Regions from separate parts of the Cobetia sp. 10Alg 146 genome, predicted to be linked through region 1. Evidence: predicted binding sites of a transcription regulator. Region 1 holds the regulator's gene; the other holds the start of a gene.
The links. Region 1 encodes FNR, which switches genes on or off when oxygen is low (the NO sensors DNR and NnrR bind a similar motif). Its sites were predicted from a motif close to TTGATNTANATCAA; they were not measured.
Positions count from the first base shown of each region.

Region 2: a site for FNR is predicted at 9,922-9,935, ahead of adhP (alcohol dehydrogenase AdhP). Genes of this name have one in related genera too.

Region 1 is NZ_JARWKT010000006.1:111,345-123,465, forward strand. Features, by position in the region: gene QD172_RS12100 (pseudouridine synthase) at 1-163, opposite strand, end outside; gene QD172_RS12105 (DNA-binding domain-containing protein) at 402-1,295, opposite strand; gene QD172_RS12110 (DUF692 domain-containing protein) at 1,292-2,242, opposite strand; gene QD172_RS12115 (hypothetical protein) at 2,396-2,668, opposite strand; gene QD172_RS12120 (fatty acid cis/trans isomerase) at 2,976-5,474, shown strand; gene fnr (fumarate/nitrate reduction transcriptional regulator Fnr) at 5,573-6,322, opposite strand; gene QD172_RS12130 (hypothetical protein) at 6,679-6,957, opposite strand; gene QD172_RS12135 (cbb3-type cytochrome c oxidase subunit II) at 6,954-7,613, opposite strand; gene QD172_RS12140 (cbb3-type cytochrome c oxidase subunit I) at 7,610-9,049, opposite strand; gene QD172_RS12145 (alpha/beta family hydrolase) at 9,152-10,030, shown strand; tRNA gene QD172_RS12150 (tRNA-Val) at 10,245-10,320, shown strand; tRNA gene QD172_RS12155 (tRNA-Asp) at 10,398-10,474, shown strand; tRNA gene QD172_RS12160 (tRNA-Asp) at 10,515-10,591, shown strand; tRNA gene QD172_RS12165 (tRNA-Val) at 10,642-10,718, shown strand; tRNA gene QD172_RS12170 (tRNA-Asp) at 10,723-10,799, shown strand; gene QD172_RS12175 (AraC family transcriptional regulator) at 10,959-12,074, opposite strand.
Region 2 is NZ_JARWKT010000009.1:84,838-96,958, forward strand. Features, by position in the region: gene recB (exodeoxyribonuclease V subunit beta) at 1-626, shown strand, start outside; gene recD (exodeoxyribonuclease V subunit alpha) at 619-2,778, shown strand; gene nosP (nitric oxide-sensing protein NosP) at 2,891-4,081, shown strand; gene QD172_RS14935 (hybrid sensor histidine kinase/response regulator) at 4,071-5,489, shown strand; gene QD172_RS14940 (Nramp family divalent metal transporter) at 5,664-6,980, shown strand; gene QD172_RS14945 (response regulator transcription factor) at 7,031-7,837, opposite strand; gene QD172_RS14950 (aldehyde dehydrogenase) at 8,301-9,821, shown strand; gene adhP (alcohol dehydrogenase AdhP) at 10,092-11,120, shown strand; gene QD172_RS14960 (pyridoxamine 5'-phosphate oxidase family protein) at 11,301-11,792, opposite strand; gene QD172_RS14965 (CreA family protein) at 11,969-12,121, opposite strand, start outside.

The DNA.
Region 1 (12,121 bases):
GACGATGCACCGGGAAGACGTGCATGCCGATCTGGTCACGCAGGCGCTGCAGCAGAAATTCCGTCTCATGCTTGTCGATGGGGCTGCGATGCACCAGCAGGCCAGAAGGCTTCTGCACCACCACCAGCACGTCATCCTGAAACAGGATGTCGAGTGGCAAGATGGGCTCGGCCTCGTGAGCCGGGTCAGCATCGAGGGGCGCCGACACGAGTGGTCGAGACGTCACTGACGCGTCGCAGGGCAGGCCATCGGGAGAAGAGGGCAGATCATGGGAAGAAGGGGGCATGGGCATCACGGCAGCAGGAAGACGAAAGCCGATCACCAAGGGGGTGATCGGCGTGTATTGTCCGGCTTTCCTGGCTGGCTGTCATGTCCGGTCTGTTGCAGGAGGGGGCGCCGCCTCAGGCAATACGGTCTGAGGTATGGCGGCTGGCTCGTCCGGTGTCTTCGGGATGTATCAGCATGCCTGCCGGTATCCATTGCACCAGCAGGTTGATGGCGGCGCCCGGCGCTGCCTCGGCGCCGACTTCGGGGGCCAGCAACTCTCCCAGTGAGGCGAAGCTCAGGCCGTCATCACCGGCGGAGAGAATGGCGTCGAGCACCAGCGCTTCCAATGGCTCGAGAGAGCGATAGTGCACCTCGGGTGCGCCCTCGGTCGGCTGACGCCAGACGATCCATGGCGTGGGGATCTCGCTCTCGACCGGCGCACGTGGCGGCTCGTCATTGTCGATGGATTTCCAGATGGCCGGCGTATCGAAATGAAAGGCGAAGTGATGCAGTGACGGATGGGCTGCCAGTCTCAGCGTCGGCCAGTCTTGCGGGGCGAGCCCTTGCAGGGTCTCGACGCTGAGCGTCGCGATCTCCTCGGCATCCAGTGCCAGCCCCAGTGCCCATTCGAAGGCCGCCATCTCGGTGACCAGCGAACGCCGGGGTTCGCGCGCGGCCACGAAGGCCGGAAAGTGCTGGCCTGCCCAGCGGATCGAGTAGTGGCTCGGCGGATGGGCATTGAGGTACTCGCGACACAGCAAGCCGAAGGCATCATCGCCAATCAAGGTGTGCACGGCCTCGAAATCACCGCCGAAGACATCGAACAGGCGCAGGCGGTAAGCCGTGGCATAGATGCCAAGGCGCTCCTCGGCACTGGCCAGCTCATCACTGATGACAGCCTGTGCCGCGATGCTGCGGGTGTCGGGTGACGGCGCGGCCAGATAGGCGGCGGTGGCGTCCTGAAGCTGGGTCAAGGCGCGGCGATCGAACTGTGATGCTGTCGTCGCTGTGGTCGATGCATGCGTCATGCGTGCAGCCCCCCATTCATTGCCGCCGCGACAGTCCGGGTCGGTTGATCGTCGGCCAGCGGGCGACCACTGCGGCGACGCAGCTCGGCATATTCTTCCATCAGCTCCGACCATGGCGGGAAGTTGTCATCGCGCTCGATCATGGTGGCGACATCGCCGAAGCGCTCGCGTGCGGCGTCATACAGCGACCACACGGCATCCGGGACGGGTTGGTCGTGGGTGTCGATGCACAGCTCACCGCCAGACACGTCCTGCCTGATGTGCCCGGCGAGATGGTGCTGCCAGACACGCTCCGCCGGCATGGCATCCAGATAGGCCAGCGGATCGAAGTCATGATTGTGGCTGGAGACGATGACGTTGTTCAGGTCGAGCAGGATCAGGCAATCGGCGCGGCGGCTGACCTCGGCCAGAAACTCCCATTCGCTCATCTCGTCGGGCTGCCAGGTCAGGTAGCTGGAGACGTTTTCCAGCAATAGCTGGCGCCCGAGCGCGTTCTGGACCTGGTCGATGCGCTCGGCCAGGTGCGTGATGGTGGCCTCGGTATAGGGCAGAGGCAGCAGGTCATGGAATTGATGCGCGCCGGTGCGGGTCCAGCACAGGTGGTCGGAGACCCACATCGGTTCGATGCGCTCACACAGTGCGCGCAGCTCGCGCAGATAGCGGGTGTCGATGGGATTGCTGCCACCGATGGATAGCGAGACGCCATGCAGGGCGATGGGGTAGTGCTCGCGGACTCGCTCAAGAAAGTGCAGCGGCTTGCCGCCGGCACTGACGCCGTCGGAGTCGATGAATCCGGGGCCCATGTAGTTCTCGCTGATGGCCTCGAACCAATCGATATCCGGCAGCGTCGTCAGAATCTCGTGGTAGTACTCAGGACGTAGCCCTAGCCCTTGACCGGCACCCGAGGTGGCAGTGGCAGGCTGGTGACTCCGGGAAGCTGTCGTCATGAGTGACTCCTTTTCCATGGCATGGCAGGCAGTGCCTGCATTGGCAGTGTAGACCTGATGCAACAACGGGAGGACGGCATGCCGTCCTCCCGTTGCGTCCAGGGACTCCTGGCGACACCGTTACCTGGGTGACGGTGCCCTCATCTCGAGTGCTCAGCTCTTGCCGGAGATGACTTCGCCGCCAGCGCCGACACAGGATTCGGCACTTGCGGTGTAGGACCAGCCCTGACCCTTGCAGGCATTGTGGCCCTTGCAGGCGCTGGTGGCGGTGGCGCACTCGGAGGTGCCCTTGCAGGAGTTGATCCCGGAGCACTTCACGGCGTTGTCAGCCGCCTGCACGGACATGGAGGTCAGGGCGGCGGTGGAGAACAGTGCAGCGGCAGCAGCGGCAAAGGTGGCGGCAGTCACGGTCTTCTTCATGGTCATGATGGTTTCCTTTCGGGCGAGCCCGTTTTTTCTGGTTGTTGAGCAAGGTTCGATGCAGATATCCACCCGGCCAGTCAGGTCTCGTTGCCGGGTCATTGAGTCTTACGTCGCCGGCGTGAAGGTGGATGCACCGCGGCTCGAGAATTTGACCGGGAGCGCGAAAACCCTCTGAAAGACGCTATTCTGCTCGTGGCATACTGTGTGCCTGTCATGTCTTCTGTGCTCTGTCGAAGCAGTGTGCAGCGGGCCCCGCCTGCCTCATGGCCGATCCGTCCATCGGTCTCGTATTCTGCTTATGGAGCCTTGCATGCTGAACTCCCTTCGACGCCTGTGGCATACCCCGCGCTGGCGCTGGAGCATCCTCGTCATCCTGTTGCTGGGAGGATGTAGCGCCGTCACCGTGCATCAGCTGGATGCGCGTTTCGGGACGCCCGAGCCACGCGATCGCGTCGTGTCCGGCGATAGTCTGGCGGGGAGGCATTGGGAAGATGAGGTCAAGCCGATCCTCGAGACGCGTTGCGTGGTCTGCCATGGCTGCTATGACGCCCCGTGCCAGCTCAAGATGTCCTCGGCGGCCGGGATCGACCGCGGTATCAATCCCGCTCCTGTCTATGACGGCACCCGCTTGCTGGCGGCCAATCTGACGCGTCTGTTCGAGGATGCCGACAGCACCGCTGAATGGCGTGACATGAACTTCTCGCCGGTGCTCAACGAGCGCAACGACTCGGCGCTCGCCAATCTGGAAGGCAGTGTGCTGTTCCGCTCGCTGAGCCAGAAGCGCAAGCAACCCCTGCCGGTGACGGAGGAAGGCCTGCTGCCGGAAGACCGCTTCGATCTGTCGCTCAATCGCAGTCAGGTGTGCGCGCCCATCGAGCGCTATGATGCCTTCGCGGAAGATCACCCGGACTGGGGCATGCCGTATGCGCTGCCGCAGATCAGTGATGAGGAGCACCGTACGCTGGTCAACTGGTTGGCGCAGGGCTCCCCGATGACCAAGGTGCGCCCGGTGTCTGAGGCCCTGGTGCCACGGATTCAGCAGGTGGAAGCCTTCCTCAATGGTGACAGCCTCAAGCAGCGTCTGATGAGTCGCTACATCTACGAGCACCTCTTCCTGACCCACCTGTATTTCCCGGAAGCGAAGGGAGCCAATGGCCGGCCGATCTTCTTCTCGCTGGTGCGCTCCAGTACGCCGCCCGGCGAGCCCATCCAGCGTATCTCCTCGCGCCGCCCCTATGACGCTCCCTACGCCGCCTATCCCGGAGATGGTCGTGACGTCATGCCGCATGACGAGGCCGGGCGTCCTCGCGTCTATTACCGTCTATGGCAGGAGCGCTCGACGATCCTGGCCAAGAATCATCTGCCCTATTCGCTGAGTGACGCGCGCCTGGAGCGCTGGCAGTCGCTGTTCCTCGCGCCGGACTATACGGTGGATGACCTGCCTGGCTATGACCTCAAGACGGCGTCCAATCCCTTCCTGACGTTCGAGGCGATCCCTGCCGAGTCACGTTACCGCTTCATGCTGGATGAATCGCAGAACACCATCATGGGCTTCATCAAGGGGCCGGTCTGTCGTGGCCAGGTGGCCGTGGACGTCATCAATGACCACTTCTGGGTCAGTTTCACCGATCCATCACTGTTCAGCCTGCCGCAGGTCGAGCGCACCCTGGCACGGGAGGGCGAGAATCTCAGCCTGCCTGCCGAGCAGAGCAGCAATGCATTGCCCATCTCCTCGTGGATCAAGTTCGAGCGCAAGCAGCAGGCCTATCTGCAGGCCAAGCAAAAGCTGATGATGCAGGCCTACGAGGACGGCAATCTGCGTCTCGACATGCAGCTGTTGTGGGACGGCAGCGGCTGGCAAGGGGGCGAGGGTGGCGATCACAACCCCAATGCCGCCCTGACGGTCTATCGTCACTTCGACAACGCTGCCGTGATGAAAGGGCTGGTCGGCAATGTGCCCAAGACGGCCTGGGTGATCGATTACCCGATGCTTGAGCGCATCCATTACCTGCTGGTGGCCGGCTTCGATGTCTATGGCAACCTCGGCCACCAGCTGACCACGCGCCTGTACATGGACTTCCTGCGCATGGAAGGCGAGAACAACCTGCTGGCGCTTCTGCCTGCCGGCGAGCGTCAGGCAGTGCATGACAGCTGGTATCAGGATGTGGATTCGGGGCTGGAAAAGCTGCTGTTCAAGAAGCCGCCCCAGTTTGATGCCCCGAGCGATATCGTCTGGACACCGGGAGAGCTTTCCTCACCGGAGAAGGCGCGCATTGGGCTGATGCGCCGCCTGCGCGAGCGCCTGGCGCCGGAACTTGTCCACGAGCGTAGCCTGGAGACGCTGGAGGATGATGCCGTGCGCCGCGAATTGAAGGCCTTGAGCGAGGTGAGTGGTCTGGCGGCCAGCCTGCTGCCGGAAGTCACCATCATTGCGCTGGAACGGGAGGGAAGCGAGCACCCACAGTTGTTCAGCGTGCTGCGCAACTCGGCTCATGCCAACATCACCAGTCTGTTCGACGAGGAAGCCAATCGGCGTTCTGAGCGCGATACGCTGGATGTGCTGCGCGGCGTGGCCGGGGATTATCCGAATGCCTTCTGGCATCTGACACCCGAGTCGCTGCAGGGATTGGCACGGCGGGTCGCCGTGCTCAAGGATGAGGCGGACTATCGACAGCTGATGGCCGATATCGGAGTGCGGCGCACCGACCCACGCTTCTGGCAGTTCTCGGACAGCGTGCTGCGTGCCAATTATGCGGATCGTCCCGTCGAGGCCGGGTTGCTGGATTACAACCGTCTGCAGAATCGCTGAGCGTCTCCGAGCCGCCTGGCGCTGTCTGGAACACACGAAGGCCCGCCACATGAGGATGTGGCGGGCCTTCGTGGTGAGAGAGATGGCATCACGGGCGTTCAGCGACCGCCCTGACACTCTCCTTCTGCCAGCTCGATCAGGCCATCCAGGTGCAGGATATGGACCTCGCGGGCCTGGATATCCACCAGCCCCTGAGCCTGGAAACGCGTCAGGATACGGCTGATGGTTTCCACGGCCAGTCCCAGGTAATTGCCGATGTCGGCGCGGGACATGGAAAGACGGAAACTGTATGGCGAATAGCCGCGGCGACGGAAGCGCTGAGAGAGGTTGACCAGGAAGCTGGCCAGGCGCTCATCTGCCGTCTTGCGCGACAGCAGCATCATCATCCGACGATCCTCATGCAGCTCCTTGCTCAGGCTCTTGAACAGCTGGGTGCGCAGTTCCGGCAGTTGGGCGGAAAGCGCATCGAGGCGATCGAAGGGAATCTCGCACACGGTCGTGGTCTCGAGTGCCACGGCGCTGCCGGGGTAGGCATTGCTGTCGATGGCATCCAGTCCAGCCAGCTCGCTGGGCAGGAAGAAACCGGTGAGCTGCTCCGTGCCACTGTTCTCGGTGTTGATCTGTTTCAGGCTGCCCGAGCGCACCGTGAAGACGCAGTCGAAGGGCTCGCCCTGGGTGAAGAGAACCTCGCCCTTTCTGAGCGGCGCGCGGCGCCGAATGATGGAGTCGAACTGGTCGATGGCTTCCATGTTCAGTGCCAGCGGCAGACACAGTGAGCTGAGCGAGCAGGTCTGACAGCGTGCTTCATGCGCACGCAATCGATGGGATGCCGTTGTCTGGGCCGTCATGGTGACTCTCCTGGGGCATTACGCCGAAACTCGTGGGGAGCGGGTTTCGGGTGGGGGTGTCCGGGTGCGACACCTGGTACAGGGCGATTCCATGGTCCTGTACGGAGAGGCAGCATCCTCATGGACTGAGTCGCTGCTGCCTGTCGGTGCTGTCCGTCAATGATACCTGTCAGGCGCACTTCCCAGAACGGGTTCCCGTCCTGTGGGGCGGGATGTGAAGTGCTCCGTGAATCGCGCGCATTATATTAGATAATTCTGATTGTGTCGTGATGTCCTGCATGACTCTAGACGCAGAACCTCCCGAAGGGGCAGGTTGCGACGCCCTGCCTCATCCGCCTCGGGAGAGCCAGGTGACATCATCCACTCAAGGACATGACGATCTGCCCCATGCTGACCAGCAGCGTGAGCAGAAACAGCAGACTCCAGACCAGCGGCAGCGGTCTGTCCGGCTGAGGGGTGCCGTCAATGCGGTGTTCGTCGCCTGGCCCATCTCCCTGCAGGTCATCATCGGGTGAGGTGCTGCGCGAGCGAAGCCCGACAAGCAACAGCGTGCAGAAGGCCAGGCTGCCCAGCGTGAGCATGCTGATCCATGCTTGCCAGAACAGTGGCAGATCGACGTTTGCCAGCAGGTTCATGGTGCAGCTCCTGTCGTCAGTGTCAGTGTGGCGAGTGTCTCCCCTGTCGGGTCGGGTGCTGTCGCGGATGAGTGCCGAAGGGGATCCGTCTGTTGAAGATAGGCCAGCAGAGCGGTCGCCTCGGCCTTGCCGCGTACCCGGGCGGGCGCCGCGAGGATCTCGTCGTCTCGGTAGGGCACGCCAAGCGCCTGCAGGGCCCGCATTCGCTCGGCGACACCCTCGCCGCTCAGGGCGTGCTCGAACAGCCAGGGGTAGGCCGGCATGCTGGAATCCGCCACCTTGTGGCGCGGCGAGTACAGGTGCAGGCGTTGCCAGGCCTCATCATGTTCCGCCGGGAGGCGGCTCAGGTCAGGGCCATGACGAGCGTTGCCCCACAGGGCCGGTCGCTCCATGAGGTGGCGGGAGGCGGCGTCCCGGCTTGCATGGCGTGCCTGGTCTCCCGGTAGATCCCGCACCATTCGGGTATGGCATTGTTGGCAGCCTTCCCGCAGGTAAAGGCGCTGTCCCTCCAGCGCCAGCGCATCCAGCGGTGTCACTTCTTGCCCTGCCTCCTGAAACCCCAGAGGCAGCAACTGGGCCAGCGCGCCGACACTTGCCGCCATCACGCAGAGCGCGGCCATCAGGCCCGGATGCCGTTCGAGCAGTACGTGTCTCATGCCGGTGTCCTCCCCCGAGCGTGTGAATCCCCGATGTGGTGATGAGCGCGCTGGGTAGAGGGGCGCGTGATGGGACGGCGGGAGGCGCGCAGGAGATACGCTGCCATCAGCAGCAGGCCGAGTGCCCAGCAACTCAGCCCCGCCAGCGTCATCAGCATCGGCGGGCGAGCCACCGCCAGGACGTCGGCGAGGGAGTGCAGCGGTTGTCCCTCTGCGTCTACGGCATGCCACAGGCTGCCTTGCAGCAGGGTGGTGGTCCAGCTGGCAGCGATGCAGAGCAACGTGCCGGCGATGGCCAGCCAGGCGTGGGTCATGATCAGCGCCGAGGGTGCTTCAGGCAGCCGCAGACGGTAGAGCATGAGCACGCTGACCAGACCGATGACGCCCAGTGTGCCGGCCGGCGAGAGGCTGCCGGCGGCGCTGAAGGTCATGTCGTTGAGCGGGGCGATGGACAGTGCCACATGCTCCATCACGCTGATGGCCAGAAAGAGCAGGGCCGCGCCGAGCAGGCAGGTCTGAGGATGATGGCGCAGGGAGGGCCAGTCCGCCTTGAGGGTCAGCAGGCCGTTGAGAGGAATGGCCAGTCCCGGCGCCAGCAGCAGGAGCCCCATCGCCATTCCCAGCGCCTGGCTCCACTGGGGCAGGGCGCTGGCATGCAGCAGCGCCGCGCCGCTCCAGGGCAGCAGCAATACCAGCAGCCAGAAGCTGATGATGGCCAGACGGTGAGAGTGAAGGGGCTGGCGGGTCAGTCCCGAGAGTGCCTGATACGCCATGGCAATGAAGCCCAGTGCCAGCATGCCGCCGGGCAGCATTCCCTTCTGCCAGCTCTGCAGCAGCGCGTCCAGACTGCCTGAGAACATGGGTAACGATGTCAGCGGGCCCAGGGGCACCGCCAGTGACAGCAGGGTATGCTGCATCAGTATCATCACCAGACAGCCAATGAAGCACCAGCCAGCCACGGGCAGGCGCGCTGTCGGTCCTGCCTTCCAGTTGACATGGAAGAGCCACGCGACCGCGATCCACACTGCCAGCATCAGCAGGTTGAGTGGCCAGGGATATTCGGATTGGCCATGCCCCGACGCGAAGCCCGCGGCAATCGATATGCTGCCAAGCACGAGAATCGTCTGCCAGGCCTGCAGCGTGAACCGCTGGAGACGCCGCTGGCCTGGCCGGGCTTGCGTGTCATGATTGACCAGTGAATACAGGCTGGCAATCAATGCCGAGCCGCCGAGGCCGAAGAGCAGCAGATGCTGTTGCACAATGGCGAGACGGCCATGGCTCAGCCAGGCGATGGGCGGGGCCAGGGTTGGCCACAACTGCACGGCGGTCAGCCATGCCGCCAGCAATAGACTGACGGCGCCTGAAAGAATGGCCGTCGTGCCAAATTGGCGAATCACCTCGTGAGAGGCGCCTGCTCCATCAGGTGCTGTGCCCATGTCATGACCTCATCATGCAGTGAACAGCGATGTGCTCTCCTGAAGAGAGCACGACTCACGAGACGATTCAGCATTCATTTCAGCTACCAGGGAGGACACTGAGTGTCTCTTGTCACTTCATCATCGGACGAAGATCGGGATGCGTCCAATGTGGCGGCCGTTCCCACCCCCTACGCCGAGGAAGGTTTCAAGGTCGCTTCCTTTGACGCCATCGCCGATGAGCTGGAAAAGCGTCTGGAGCTGTCAGAGGAGGCGTTGGCGGCGCGCGGCCCCTGGCGAGGCTGGGTGGCCTCGTTCGGTCCGCTGGAGATTCATGGCAGCCCTCGGCAGGTGATTCTGCTGCATGCCCATGGGGCGGGCGCCGGACGCGAGACCGATTTCCATCAGCAGTTCGGCAAGGCCTGTGCACACCAGGGGGCGGCATGGCTGGGATTCGACTTCGCCTACCTCGTCAAGATGCGCTGCGAGGCACGCCGTCGTCCGCCGCCGCGGCTGCCCGGGCTGATCGAGGAAATGACGCGCTGGCATGAGGCGCTGGCCGCCAGTCTTGCCGCCAGGGCGTCTCTGGCGACATGCCCGGTATTGCTTGGTGGCAAGTCCATGGGGAGTCGCGTGGCCTCGCATGTGATGCAGGAGCTGGAGGGGCGAGGCATGCCAGCCCCCTCATCAGGCCCACGTCGAATGTCGCCCCTGGGCTGGTATGCGCTGGGCTATCCCTTTCACCCGACCGGCAAGCCGGACACGCTGCGAACCGAGCATCTGGCGGCCATTGATGCCCCGGGCGTGATCTGCCAGGGCACGCGAGATCCCTTTGGTCATCGCGAGGAAGTCGAAGGTTACGGATTGCCATGCACTATCAGCCTGCATTGGCTGGAGGATGGCGAGCATGATTTCAAGCCTCGCAAGGCGAGCGGCAAGACGCGTGAGGGACTGATTCGCTCAGCGGTGGCAGCGATCCTTGCACACCCTGCATTGCGCTGATGGGTGTCAATCCATGAGCGACACGAATTTTCTCCCTCGTGGCATCCTGATGTCAGAATGTTGACACAATGCTGATGGTTGCTGGGCTACAGGTGAGTGGTGCTGGGAAAATCCAGTCTTATCAAGACCCTGTCGAGGAGTATTCTGAAACTTCCTGTAAAAAAAGTATTGACTCATGGGGCGGATTCCGTAGAATGCAGCGCCAACGAGACAGGGGTGGTTAGCTCAGTTGGTAGAGCACCAGCCTTACAAGCTGGGGGTCACTGGTTCGAACCCAGTACCACCCACCATTTGAAAAAAGTTATTGCTTATCAAAGCGTTACTTGATTAAATGGCCTGGTTCGTCAGCAGAAGCAAACGTTGCAGTGGACTGGTAGTTCAGTTGGTTAGAATGCCGGCCTGTCACGCCGGAGGTCGCGGGTTCGAGTCCCGTCCAGTCCGCCACTACCGTTTGTCATGCGCCCGATGTTGAGTTGTTCTGAATGGACTGGTAGTTCAGTTGGTTAGAATGCCGGCCTGTCACGCCGGAGGTCGCGGGTTCGAGTCCCGTCCAGTCCGCCATTCAGAATGACGCGATGTCACCGCTGCTTGCAGCAAGGATCGTCTGTGTTGGGTGATTAGCTCAGTTGGTTAGAGCACAAGCTTCACATGCTTGGGGTCACTGGTTCGAATCCAGTATCACCCACCAATGTGGACTGGTAGTTCAGTTGGTTAGAATGCCGGCCTGTCACGCCGGAGGTCGCGGGTTCGAGTCCCGTCCAGTCCGCCACTCGATCTACAGAATTCGTGAAACCCGAGCCCTCGTGCTCGGGTTTTCGCGTTTCTGGCCAGCAAGATGCTCGTTGTTGCCTTCCTCGTTAATGCCTTCCTTCTGGACGTCCCATCGTCCCCTCGTCCCATCATCCCCCGTTCGACGTTTCTTCGTGTTTCAGGTCCGTGAGCTACCCGTTCGGCTGGATGCGCGGTGCTGTCTGCGCCATGCGCCCGGTGGTTTGGCGTGCCAGCGCTTGCAGGCGTGCTGGAAGCTTTCCGGACCGGCAAATCCCAGTACCCAGCTGATTTCCTTCAGGCTCAGATGGGTGTCGCGCAGATAACGCTCGGCCAGCGCGCGGCGTGTGTCATCCAGCAGCCCCTCGTAGTGCCAGCCTTCGGCGGCGAGTCGTCTGGCCAGGGTGCGCGGGTGCAGATTGAGGGCCGCTGCGATCTCGTCGCGTCCGGGTGCGCGCCCCGAAAGCCGCATGGCAATGGCACGTCGTGTGCGTGACAGCGTGTCATGAGGGCCCTGACGGCTCTCCAGTCGCTCCGTGATCTGTTGACGAAGCTGGGCAAAGGCGACCGGTGCTGCCTGCACGGTAGGGGCGTTCAATACCCTGTCTGGCAGCCACAGCCGATTGCGCCCTGTCGCGAAGTGCAACTGGCTCGCAGGCAGGCCCAGGCGTCGGGCATATCGCCAGCGCCAGCGCTTCTCCGTCTGCTCATGCATATCGCCTGGTGAGGGGGGGAGCGGAGAGCTGTCCTCCGGCGAGCGGGGGATCGTGTAATCGATCTCGAGCGATGCATCGCTCAAGGCATCGCCGCTCAGCTGGCGAGCCAGATGCCACCAGCCTCCCAGCACGCTGTCGACCACGAAGCGGTTGTAGGCATTGTAGGGAGCGAGGGAGTAGAAGTTCAGCCAGCCGCCGGTGGCCTGGCGCTCGAAATGGCCATGGCCACGACTGTTGTCGCTGTAAAGTGCCTCAGCCTCGCACAGCAGCGTCAGCCCTGCCGCCAGAGTGGGGGCGCAGGCACACGCAAGTCCGGGGAGCAGAAAGTCTCCCGGGCGAATCTGAGCGGCCATCTCCAGGCCGAACAGTTCATCACCGCTGGCAGTGATGGCGGCGTGGCCCAGACGCATGTAGCGAGCGATGCCGATCCGGGCATCTCCGTCGTCCGGCAGCGGCCAGCCCGTGTAGGGCTGCATGATGGGCTCGGCGTGCACGTTGCGCGCGTCCAGGGCACGTGCAACGAGGTGCGCCAGGCTGACCGAGACTTCTCCTAATTGCATGGGGCTGGCTCGTGTCGAGAGGTCGGGGAGACAAGCGCGAGGCTCGC
Region 2 (12,121 bases), on a different contig from region 1:
TGGAACCGTTGCCGCGCTCGCGGCCCAGGCTCGCGCCACGCCGCATGCACGGCATGCTCAAGGGCTTCATCGATCTTACCTTCCAGTCCGGCGGCCGCTGGTACGTGCTGGACTGGAAATCCAACTATCTGGGCGAGCGCCCCGAGGATTATCTTGGCGAGTCACTGGCCCGCGCCATGGTCGAGCACCGCTACGACCTGCAGTACGTGCTCTACACCCTCGCGCTGCATCGCCTGCTCAAGGCGCGCCTCGGCGAGGACTACGATTACGAGCGCTGCATGGGCGGGGTGCTGTATGTCTTCCTGCGCGGCCTGGATGCCGGCGGTGATTCACCCGCGCTTGCGGTGGATGAAGCCACGGCGACGCCCGGCCGGCCCTTTGAAGAGACAGCGACGCCCGGCGTGGCGACCCCCGGCCAGCCCTTTGAAGAGACAGCGACGCCCGGCAGGCCCTTTGAAGAGACAGCGACGCCCGGCGTGTTCCAGCGGCGGCCATCACAGGCGCTGATCGAGGCGCTGGATCTCTGGCTGGGCGGTGACAGCTCCGCATTGGACAGCCTGCTCCTTCACACCACCGACACCACGCCACTAACGCAAAGCGGCCAGCAGGGGGCCTTCGATGTCTGACGCCACGCCTTTGGAAACGCAGCAGCACAGCGCTGCCCCTGACGCCCCGACTGCCGAGACCCTGCTCGCGACGCTCGGCCTGTGGGTGGAGCTGGGCTGGCTCAGGCGAGTCGATGCCCATCTGGTGCGCTTCATGGCGCGTCATGTGCCGGAGGCCCCGGCCAGAGTGCTGCTGGCGGCTGCGCTTGCCAGCCACCAGCTGGGGCGCGGGCATGTGTGCCTGTCGCTGTCGCGGGCGCTGGCCGAGCCACGCGCGACCCTGTCGCTGCCACCGCTGGAGCAGTCCGAGGCGCATCTTGCCGAGGTCAGCGTGGCCTTGCCGGAAGCCTTCCTGGCGGATCTCGATGCCGGCCGCTGGGCCGAGCAGCTGGCGGAATCGCGGCTGGTCAGCGTGCTGGCGCAGGCCGATTCCCCGGCAGGCCATCTGCCGCTGCGCCCGCTGGTGCTGGTGGGCGAGCGCCTCTATCTGCGCCGTTACTGGCAGGCCGAGCGTGAAGTCGCGGCGGGGCTGCGTGCGCGGATGGGGCCGAGCGAGGAGGGCGAGACGCGGGTCAGCGATGCGCTGGGCGAGCGTCTGCGTGAGCTGTTCACCAGCAATCAGCCGGACCCCCATGGCGCGCCGGACTGGCAGAAGCTGGCTTGTGCTCTGGCGCTGCGTCAGCGCCTGACGGTGATCTCCGGCGGTCCCGGTACCGGCAAGACCACCACCGTCACGCGCCTGTTGGCACTGTTGCAGGCGCAGGCGCTCTCTGGTGGAGCTGGCGGTGTGGAGGTGGAGAGCGGTGTGGTAGGCAGTGTCGGGAGCGATGAGACAGGCCATCCGCATGAGCGGCGGGCGCTGGATATCCGACTGGTCGCCCCGACCGGCAAGGCGGCGGCGCGGCTGTCGGAGTCGATCCGTGGCGCGGTGGCGAAGCTCGAGGTGCCAGACGCGGTGCGCGCCGCCATCCCGCGTGAGGCAAGCACCGTGCACCGCCTGCTGGGCGCACGTCCGGATTCCCGCCACTTCCGCCATCACGCCGGCAACCCGCTGGCGCTGGACCTGCTGGTGGTGGATGAAGCCTCGATGGTCGATCTCGACCTGATGGCGGCGCTGCTCGGCGCGCTGCCCGCCCACGCCCGCCTGATTCTGCTCGGCGACAAGGACCAGCTGGCCTCGGTGGAAGCCGGCGCCGTGCTGGGCGATCTCTGCGAGCATGCGCTGCCGCCGCGTTACTCACCGGCGCTGTGTGCAGACCTCGCCCGCCTGACCGGTGAAACGCTGGATGAGGCCATCGCCACGCCGGATGTCTCGGAGACGCAGGACACGGCAGACCGCGGCCGACTCGCCGATCACGTGGTGGTGCTGCAGAAGAGTTATCGCTTCTCCGCCGACAGTGGCATCGGCGCCCTGGCACGTGCCAGCAACGCCGGGGACCGTCAGGCGCTGCGCGCCGCCTGGAAGACAGGCTACAGCGATATTGCCTGGCTGAAGCTCAGCGGCCCGGAGGACCGCGATCTGGAGACGCTGGTGGTCAATGGCTATCGCCCGGCGCTGGAGGCCGTGCGTGAGCGGCGCCCGGTACGAGAGGTGATCGATCTGCTGCTCGAGTTTCAGCTGCTGTGCGCGCTGCGCCGTGGCCCCTATGGGGTCGATGGCCTCAACCAGCGTGTGGCGCGGGTGCTGATGCGCCGTGGGCTGATCGCCGAGGAACGCGGCTGGTACGCCGGGCGTCCGGTGATGGTGACGCGCAATGATCGCGCGCTGGGGCTCTACAACGGCGATGTCGGCATCACCCTGTCGGACCCCGCCGCCGGGGGACGCCTGCGCGTGTTCTTCCCGGTCGAGGAGGAGGTGTCGTCAGACGCCGAGCGTGATGGGCAGGACACCGAGATCCAGCGCTTCCACCGTGGCGTGCGCGCGGTATTGCCGTCACGTCTCGAGGCGGTGGAGACGGTCTTCGCGATGACAGTCCACAAGTCGCAGGGTTCCGAGTTCCGCCATGTGGTATTCGTGTTGCCTGAGGGTGCCAACCCGATTCTGACTCGTGAGCTGGTCTACACCGGCATCACGCGGGCCAAGTCGCGGGTCACGCTGGCGGGCACCCGCCGCGAGACGCTGGAAGGCGCCATTGAACGACGCGTGGTGAGAGCCAGCGGGCTGGTGCTCTAGACCGGACGCCGACGGATGATCGTCAGGTCAGGCCCCGCTGCGCTCGACAGGAGGAGGGGACATGACGGATGTCAGCAGTCGCGTGAAGGGAAGGCCGCAGCCACAGAGCGAGATGATTGCCGTACCGCTGGCCACGGCGGCCAGCCAGCTCAAGGACCCGCAGGCGGCGGTGGCCGAGCTGGCCCGAAAGCTTGATGACTCGCTCGGTGGCCGCCAGCGGCTCGGCGGGGTGCTGTTCTTCTGCTCGGCGGATTACCCCCTCCCGGCACTGGGTCAGGCGCTGGCCGATGCCTTCGGTGAGGTAGCGGTGAGTGGCTGTACCACCGCCGGCGAGATCACGCCCGAGGGCTATGCGCGCGGCTCCATCACCGCCATCGGCCTGGCGCGCAGCGACTTCGCGCTGGCGCAGGTGTTGATCGATGATCTGAGCGGTTTCGACCTTCCGCGTGCCCAGGCGCTGAGTGATGAGCTGCTGTCGCGCTGTCGCGAGCAGGCCGTGGCGCCGGTGATGGGCAACAGCTTCGCGCTGACGCTGCTCGACGGCCTCTCGAGCAGCGAGGAGCAGGTACTGGCGACGCTGGATGCAGCGCTGGGCAGCATTCCCGCCTTCGGTGGCTCCGCCGGGGACGACAACCGGTTGGCGCATACCTATGTCTACGCCGACGGGGTCTTCCATGATCAGGCGGCGGTCGTGGTGGTGGTCAATACGCGGCTGCCGTTCGAGGTCATCAGTACGCACCACCTCACACCGCTGGCCGACAAGCTGGTGGTGACGGCGGTGGACCGCGATTCACGCCGCGTGCTGGAGCTGAATGCCGAGCCCGCCGCCGAGGAGTATGCGCGGCTGGCAGGTGTCGCCTCCGAGGCGCTGGAGGAGGCGGTCTTCGCGCGCTGCCCGCTGGCGGTGCGCATCGGTGAGGCGCATTACGTGCGCTCCATCCAGCGCGTGAATGCCGATGCCAGCCTGAGCTTCTACTGCGCGGTGGAGACCGGCATCGTGCTCACTGCCATGCAGGCCACGCCGATTCTCGCGCAGCTCGAGCAGCGGCTGACCGAGGTGGAGGCGCGTCTGGGGCCGCCCGCGCTGACCATCGGCTGTGACTGCTTCCTGCGGCGCATGGAGATCGAGGCGCTGGGGCTGGAGGCAGAGGCCTCGCGTCTGCTCAGGCATCACCGGGTGATCGGCTTCAATACCTACGGTGAGCAGCATCACGGCATGCACATCAACCAGACCTTCACCGGCGTGGTGATCGGCCAGCGCCGTCTCGCGGCCGATGGCACGGGAGGACAGGATGGCGCCTGATACGCCGCTGACAGATTCCCGAAAGGACGGCCTGAGCGCTGAACTCGCCGCCCTCAAGGCGCGCAATCGCCAGCTGGAGAAGATCAACGCCGCCCTGATCGAGCGGGTCGAATCCAGCAGCCCTTCACCGAGCGCGCCCTACGCCGCCTTCGAGCACGCCGTCCTGCTGGCGGATCAGGTGCGCGAGCGTACCGACACCCTGCACCGCACCCTCGATGAACTGGGGGCACTCAATCGACGTCTGACCGCCGCCAAGGCCGCCTCCGAGGCGGCCAACCACTCCAAGACGCGCTTTCTCGCCGCCATCAGTCATGATCTGCTGCAACCCCTGAATGCCGCCCGATTGTTCGCAAGCGCCCTGGAAGAGCAACTGGCGAGGCTGGCACTTGATGACCCCACGCCTGCCGAGCTGGTGGCGCGGCTGGGGCGCTCGCTGGCCGATGTCGAGAGCCTGCTGGGCACGCTGGTGGACATCTCGCGGCTGGATGCCGGCGTGCTGACGGCCGATGTCGCCACCTTCCCGGTGCGTGAGCTGCTGGATGTGCTCGCCGAGGAATATCGTCAACTGGGCGCTGCCCGTGGGCTGGAGTTGCACTACGTGGCCAGTCACCTGAGTGTCGAGTCGGACCTGCAGCTGCTGGCGCGCGTGATACGCAATTTCCTGAGCAATGCCCTGCGCCATGTGCCGGATGGCTCGACGCGCGGGCGGGTGCTGCTGGGGTGTCGCCGGCGCGGTGACTGGCTGGAGATCACCGTGGCCGACAACGGCCCCGGCATCGCCGAGCATCAGCGCGAGGTGGTCTTCCAGGAATTCCGGCGTCTCGCACCGCGCCAGGACAACGAGCAGCGCGGCCTCGGGCTGGGACTGGCGATCGTCAAGCGCATCACCGGCCTGCTGGAGCACCCCCTGTCGTTGGCCAGCACGCCGGGGCGAGGTGCCGCCTTCGCGGTGCGCGTGCCGATTCGACAGCCTGCCAATGTGATGGGCCCGGCGGCTGACGCGCCTTCTCCCGGCCAGCCTTGCGCGTCACCGCTCGCGCAGCCGCTGCTCGATACCGTTATCTGGGTGGTCGAGGATGATCGGGAGGTGTGTGCCGGCATGCAGTCATTGCTCGAGGGCTGGGGCGCGAGTGTCCACTGCGCCGATACCGCCGAGGTGCTGTTGCAGCAGGCGCTGGCCGCGCCGCCGGAGGTGTTGATCGTCGATCATCAGCTGGGTGATGGGCAGCCCGATGGTCTGGCGCAGGCACAACGCCTGCGCAAGCGTTGGCCAGACTTGCCGGTGGTGGTGATCAGCGCGGACCATTCGGCGCCGCTCAAGGCCAGGGCACGCGCGCTCGGCTTCGGGTTCCTGCTCAAGCCGGTCAAGCCGCTGCGCCTGCGCCAGCTGTTGCTCCATTGTCGTTAGCCTTCGCGGGGAAGGAAGAGGCAGGAGGGATTGAAGGAGACTATCAGCTACCGCGCTGAATTTTAATGAGAACTAATCGTATTTAGCATGTATGCTCGTGTCATGACATCCCGCATCCCCTTTCTCTGTTCGCGGGCCATTGATCTGGCAGGTTTCCCCCCCATGCTGAATATCATGTCCGATAAATCCGTACGTCATGCCGCCAGCATGTCGCTGGGCAGTGAAGGTGAAGCCTCTGCTGCCGGCGGTGTGCGCACCGCATCCCCTCTGTCCCTTGCGGGACGCCTGCGTCGCGCGCTGCCGTTTCTCGGCCCGGCGATGATCGCCGCCGTCGCCTACATCGACCCCGGCAACTTCGCGACCAACATCGAGGCCGGCTCCCGCTATGGCTATACCCTGCTGTGGGTGGTGCTGTGGGCCAACCTGATGGCGATGTTGATCCAGACCCTGTCCGCCCGGCTGGGGCTGGCCACCGGCAAGAATCTGGCGGAAGTCATCCGTGAGCGCTTCCCGCGTCCGGTGGTCTGGGCCTTCTGGGTGCAGGCGGAGATCGTGGCCATCGCCACCGATCTGGCCGAGTTTCTCGGCGCGGCGCTGGCCTTCAATCTGCTGTTCGGGCTCAGCATGCTGGAAGGGGCGCTGTTGACCGGTGCCATCACCTACGCGGTGCTGGTGATGCAGCGCTACGGCTTCCGCATGATGGAAATGATCATCGGGGCGATGATTCTGGCGGTGTCGGCGGGATTCCTGCTCGAGATCATCCTCAGTCGTCCGCCGGTGGAGCCGATCATCTACGGCCTGCTGACACCAGGTTTCCCGGATAGCCATGCCATCTTCCTGGCGGCCGGTATCCTGGGCGCCACCGTGATGCCCCACGTCATCTACCTGCATTCCGCGCTGTCCCAGAACCGCATCCGGGTGCGCGACAGCGGTCAGCGCCGTCGCGTGATGGGCTACTACCGTCTCGATGTGATCATCGGCATGGCGCTGGCGGGGCTGATCAACATGGCGATGCTGGTGCTGGCCGCCAAGGTCTTCCATGGCAATGGCGAGACCGGCGTGGCTTCCATCACCGAGAGCTACAAGCTGCTGTCGCCGCTGATGGGCCAGAATGCCGCGAGCCTGATCTTCGGCTTCACGCTGCTGCTGGCGGGGCTGTCCTCGTCCATCGTCGGCACCCTGTCCGGGCAGGTGGTGATGCAGGGCTTCGTCAACTTCCGCATTCCGCTGTGGCTGCGTCGCGTGATCACCATGGCACCGGCCATCGCCATCATCCTGATGGGGCTGCCGGAGCAGCAGGTGCTGGTCGCAAGCCAGGTGGTACTCAGCTTCGGGATTCCCTTCGCGCTGGTGCCGCTGTTGATGTTCACCGCCAATCGCCGCCTGATGGGGGACCTGGTCAATCGTCACTGGGTGACGGCCATCGGCATGCTGGTCGCCTTGATCATCATCCTGCTCAATGGCTATGTGCTGGTCGGGGAGCTGATGTAGGGCGAGTCACTCTGTCCCGACACCTGATGGGCAACGCCCCGGTTCGCGCCTCATTCGTGAGCGCTGGATCGGGGCGTTTCGCGTCGTGGGGCGGCAGAGGCCTCACTCGGGCCTGACACGGCAGGCAGGGCATGGCTGGCCAGCAGGATCGCCTGTACCCGGCTGGCGACCCCCAGCTTGTGCAGGATGGCGGAGACATGCGACTTGACGGTGGTCTCCGCCACGCCCAGCTGCCAGGCGATCATCTTGTTGGACTCGCCCAGCACCATGCGTTCCAGCACGCCGCGCTGCTTGGTGGTGAGGGTCTGCCAGCGCCGCGCGAATTCAGCATCGCTGAGGCTCGGCGCCAGTTGGGGCGCTGGCGGTGGCACTGGTACCGATGATGCTGGTGCCGATGATGCAGATGCAGATGATGCTGAGAGCGGCGCTGGACGCGGCGCAGCGCGCATCAACTGGGCAGGCACGTAGACCTCCCCGGCCAGCATGCGTGCGAGGGCATCGCGCAGGGTCTGCGCCGAACTCGACTTGGACAGATACCCCACCGCACCGAGCGCCAATGCCTCGAGTACCGTCTCGCGCGCCTCGTGGGCGGAGAGAATCGCCACCGGCAGCCAGTCTGCCTCCTCGCGCAGGCGCGCCAGGCCTTCCAGGTCGTGGCTGTCGGGCAGGTCGAGATCCAGCAGCAGCAGGTCGAGACTGTCAGCATGATGAGCGATCACGCTGAGCGCTTCCTCGAGACTGGCGGCCTGCAGCAGCTCGTATTCTGGCGTAGAGCCGTCAGCGACGGCCAGATTCAGGGTACGACTGATGGCATCACGGAACAGCGGATGGTCATCCGCGATCAGCAGACGGTACATGAAGGCTCCTGGCCGGTCGTTGGCGGGCGATGTTCTGGTCATGACGTTCCAGGCCATGGCTTTCCTGATCATGACCTTGCTGACAATAGCTACCCTGAGCATAACGTCATGGCGTGGTGTCGTGCCTTGCGGCCTTCGCGGTATGGCCTGTCTTTCCTTTCTTCCTCTGTCTTCCTGTCCCATCTTTCTTGCCTGCCGGGTCTCTCCCTTTTCTCCTCCCAAGGGATGAGACGGTTTCCGCCCATGGGCGCATGTCGCGAATGCCACAAGTGAACAAGACTGTGAGGGTCGCCTGATCAAGCAGTTCTTGATGCAGTCATTGATGCAGTCATTGATGCAGTCATTGATGCAGTCGTTGACGGTCAGGCGAGGGACAGGAGCGCCATCTCCTGTCCACGTGACTTACAACAACAGGTCGTCGATCACGAGCGCCACTCGTGAATCCGACCCACAGGAGTTCGCCATGATCTACGCCTCCCCGGGCAGCGCCGACGCGCTGGTCACGTTCAAGGACACCTACGGCAATTACATCGGCGGGCGTTTCGTCGAGCCGGCCAAGGGGGAATATTTCGACAATGTCAGCCCGGTGACGGGCGAGGTGTTCTGCCGTATCCCGCGCTCGAGTGCGGAAGATATCGATCTCGCGCTGGACGCCGCCCACAAGGCAGCCCCCGCCTGGGGCAAGACCTCGGTGCAGGAGCGTTCCAACATCCTGCTCAGGATCGCGGATCGCATCGAGCAGAATCTCGAGATGCTGGCGGTCGCCGAGACCTGGGACAACGGCAAGGCGGTGCGCGAGACGCTGAACGCCGATATCCCGCTGGCGGCGGATCACTTCCGCTACTTCGCCGGTTGCCTGCGCTCCCAGGAAGGCACCGCGGCGGACATCGATGCCAATACCGTCTCCTATCACTTCCACGAGCCGCTGGGGGTGGTGGGACAGATCATCCCGTGGAACTTCCCGATCCTGATGGCGGCCTGGAAGCTCGGCCCGGCGCTGGCGGCGGGCAACTGCGTGGTGCTCAAGCCGGCGGAACAGACCCCGGCCTCAATCCTGGTGCTGGCGGAGCTGATCAATGACCTGCTGCCGGCAGGGGTGCTCAACATCGTCAACGGCTATGGCGCCGAGGCCGGACAGGCACTGGCGACCAGCAAGCGCATCGCCAAGATCGCTTTCACCGGCTCCACCCCCGTGGGCTCGCACATCCTCAAGTGCGCCGCGGAGACCATCATTCCCTCCACGGTGGAGCTGGGCGGCAAGTCCCCCAACATCTACTTCGCCGACATCATGAATGCCGAGCCCGAGTTCATCGACAAGGCTGCCGAAGGGCTGGTGCTGGCGTTCTTCAATCAGGGCGAGGTGTGCACCTGCCCGTCACGCGCCCTGATCCAGGAAAGCATCTACGACGACTTCATGGCCCGTGTGATGGAGCGCGTGAAGACCATCAAGCGCGGCAATCCGCTGGATACCGACGTGCAGGTCGGCGCCCAGGCCTCCCGCGAGCAGTTCGACAAGATCATGTCCTACATGGATATCGCCCGTGAGGAGGGTGCCGAGGTGCTCACCGGCGGCAGCAGCGAGCAGCTGGAGAACGAGCTGGCCAATGGCTATTACATCCAGCCGACCCTGCTGAAGGGCAACAACGCCATGCGTGTCTTCCAGGAGGAGATCTTCGGGCCGGTGGTCGCCGTCACCACCTTCCGTGACGAGGCCGAGGCGCTGGCCATCGCCAATGATACCGAATTCGGTCTCGGCGCCGGTGTCTGGAGTCGCGACATGAACGTCGCCTTCCGCATGGGGCGCGGTATCCAGGCCGGTCGCGTGTGGACCAACTGCTACCACCAGTATCCCGCCCATGCCGCCTTCGGTGGCTACAAGAAATCCGGTGTCGGTCGCGAGACCCACAAGATGGCACTGGAACACTACCAGCAGACCAAGAACCTGCTGGTCAGCTACGACATCAATCCGCTCGGCTTCTTCTAGGCCTGACCGTCAGCGCCACCGAGGCTAGTGGCGCTGAATCCACCTCCCGCGATGCCTCCTCGAGGAATTCCTCTCGATGCCCGCGCCAGATCCGACTTGCTTGATCTGGCGCAGGGCAGGGAGCACCGCGTCTGGTTTCAATGAAGAGGCAGGTCCGGGGCGTGCGCGAACACTGGCCCTCGCTCACGACCGGACGGGATCGCACTCTCCGCCTGATCTCTGGCTCGCCTTTCCAAGGTTCGTCTTTCGACAATGAATGAGGAGTCCATCATGGATAACAGCATGAAAGCCGCCGTGGTACGTGAATTCGGTGCACCGCTGGTGATCGAGGAAGTCGCGGTACCGCGACCGGGGCGTGGCGAGATTCTGGTCGAGGTCGCCGCCTCCGGGGTCTGTCACACCGACCTGCACGCCGCGCATGGTGACTGGCCGGTGAAGCCCAACCCGCCGTTCATTCCCGGCCATGAGGGCGTCGGCATCATCGCGGCGGTGGGCGAGGGTGTAACCCACGTCAAGGAAGGCGACCGGGTCGGGGTGCCTTGGCTCTACTCGGCCTGTGGCCATTGCGAGCACTGTCTGGGCGGTTGGGAGACGCTGTGCGAGAGCCAGCAGAACACCGGCTATTCGGTGAATGGCGGCTTTGCCCAGTACACGCTGGCGGATGCCGGCTACGTGGGGCGTCTGCCGGACAGCGTGGGCTTCGTGGAGATCGCGCCGGTGCTGTGTGCCGGGGTCACGGTCTACAAGGGGCTCAAGATGACCGACACCCGTCCCGGTCAGTGGGTGGTGATCTCGGGGATCGGCGGGTTGGGTCACATGGCGGTGCAGTACGCCCGCGCCATGGGCCTGAACGTGGCGGCGGTGGACGTGGATGATGCCAAGCTGGATCTGGCCCGCCGTCTGGGGGCCACCGTGACCGTGAATGCCATGAAGGAAGATCCGGCAGCCGTCATCAAGCGCGAGATCGGCGGCGCGCACGGCGCACTGGTGACGGCGGTATCGCCCAAGGCCTTCGATCAGGCCCAGAACATGCTACGCCGTGGCGGTACCCTGGTGCTCAACGGCCTGCCGCCGGGTGACTTCCCGCTGCCGATCTTCTCCACGGTGCTCAACGGCATCACGGTGCGTGGCTCCATCGTCGGCACGCGTCAGGACCTGCAGGAGGCGCTGGACTTCGCCGCGGAAGGCAAGGTCGCGGCCACCGTGCAGACCGGCAGGCTCGAGGATATCAACGACATCTTCGGACGCATGATCGACGGCAAGATCGAGGGGCGCATCGTGCTCGACATGAAGGCCTGAGGCGTTCACTGTCCTGAACTTGACCCCTCTCCACCGACGGCAGATCTTCAGGAATCGGCAGGACTCCAGATACGACAACGCCAGCCCTCGGGCTGGCGTTGTCGTGTCTGGCATGGCCGTGTGCGTCAACTCTCACGCGGTCACTCCAAGGAGCTCTCCATGACGAGTTCGGGCTTCTGCTCATACCGTGCCGAATTTCTCGTTCTCGCCCATGTCCGGGGTGTGGTCCTTGTCGAGGTTGGCGCGCGCAATCTCATAGAGTTGATACGCCTTGCTCTCCTTGGCCTTCCAGTGCTCACCGGATTGCACCTTGACCTCCAGCAGAGTGACATCGGGGTCATCCTTGCCTTCCGGGAACCAGGCGGCCACGAACGGATTCCAGAACTTGTCGATCAGGCCCTGATCGCGGTGCAGATTGGCATGACCGCTCAGCGACACATAGACGCCATCATCCTGATCGGAAAAGCTCAGGCAGACCTCGCTGTCCTTCTTTGCTTCAAACACCTTCTCGGCACTGGCTCGCGTGAAGAACCACAGGGTGCCGTCGTAGTCATCCTGCACCAGATGCATCGGGCGGGCATGTGGCATGCCGTCACCCTGCGTCACCAACATGCCGACCTTCACATCCTTGATCAGCTTCCAGATCTTCTGCTTGTGCTCCGGGCTCGACATCGTGTGTCACTCCTTTGCCTCATGCGAATGAAAATCCGGCTGGCTAGCCGTTGAACAAGACCTTGGAGCGACACCCCACAACTTCAAGGGATGATGATGAAGCTTTCGCTTGATGAGTCAGCACTTGATGAATCAGCGCTTGATCAATCGGGGCTTGATTCAGGCGCCCGGGCGGCTCACTGCGCTGCCGGTGCCTGCCAGGCCTCGCTGCCCCATAGCGGCACGCTGCTCAGCGCATGCTTGAAGCTGCCGCTGGTTTCCTTGGTGCTGTAGGCGATGTAGAGCAGGCTCTGTGAGTCACGGTCCAGAATACGCCGGATCTTGAGGCT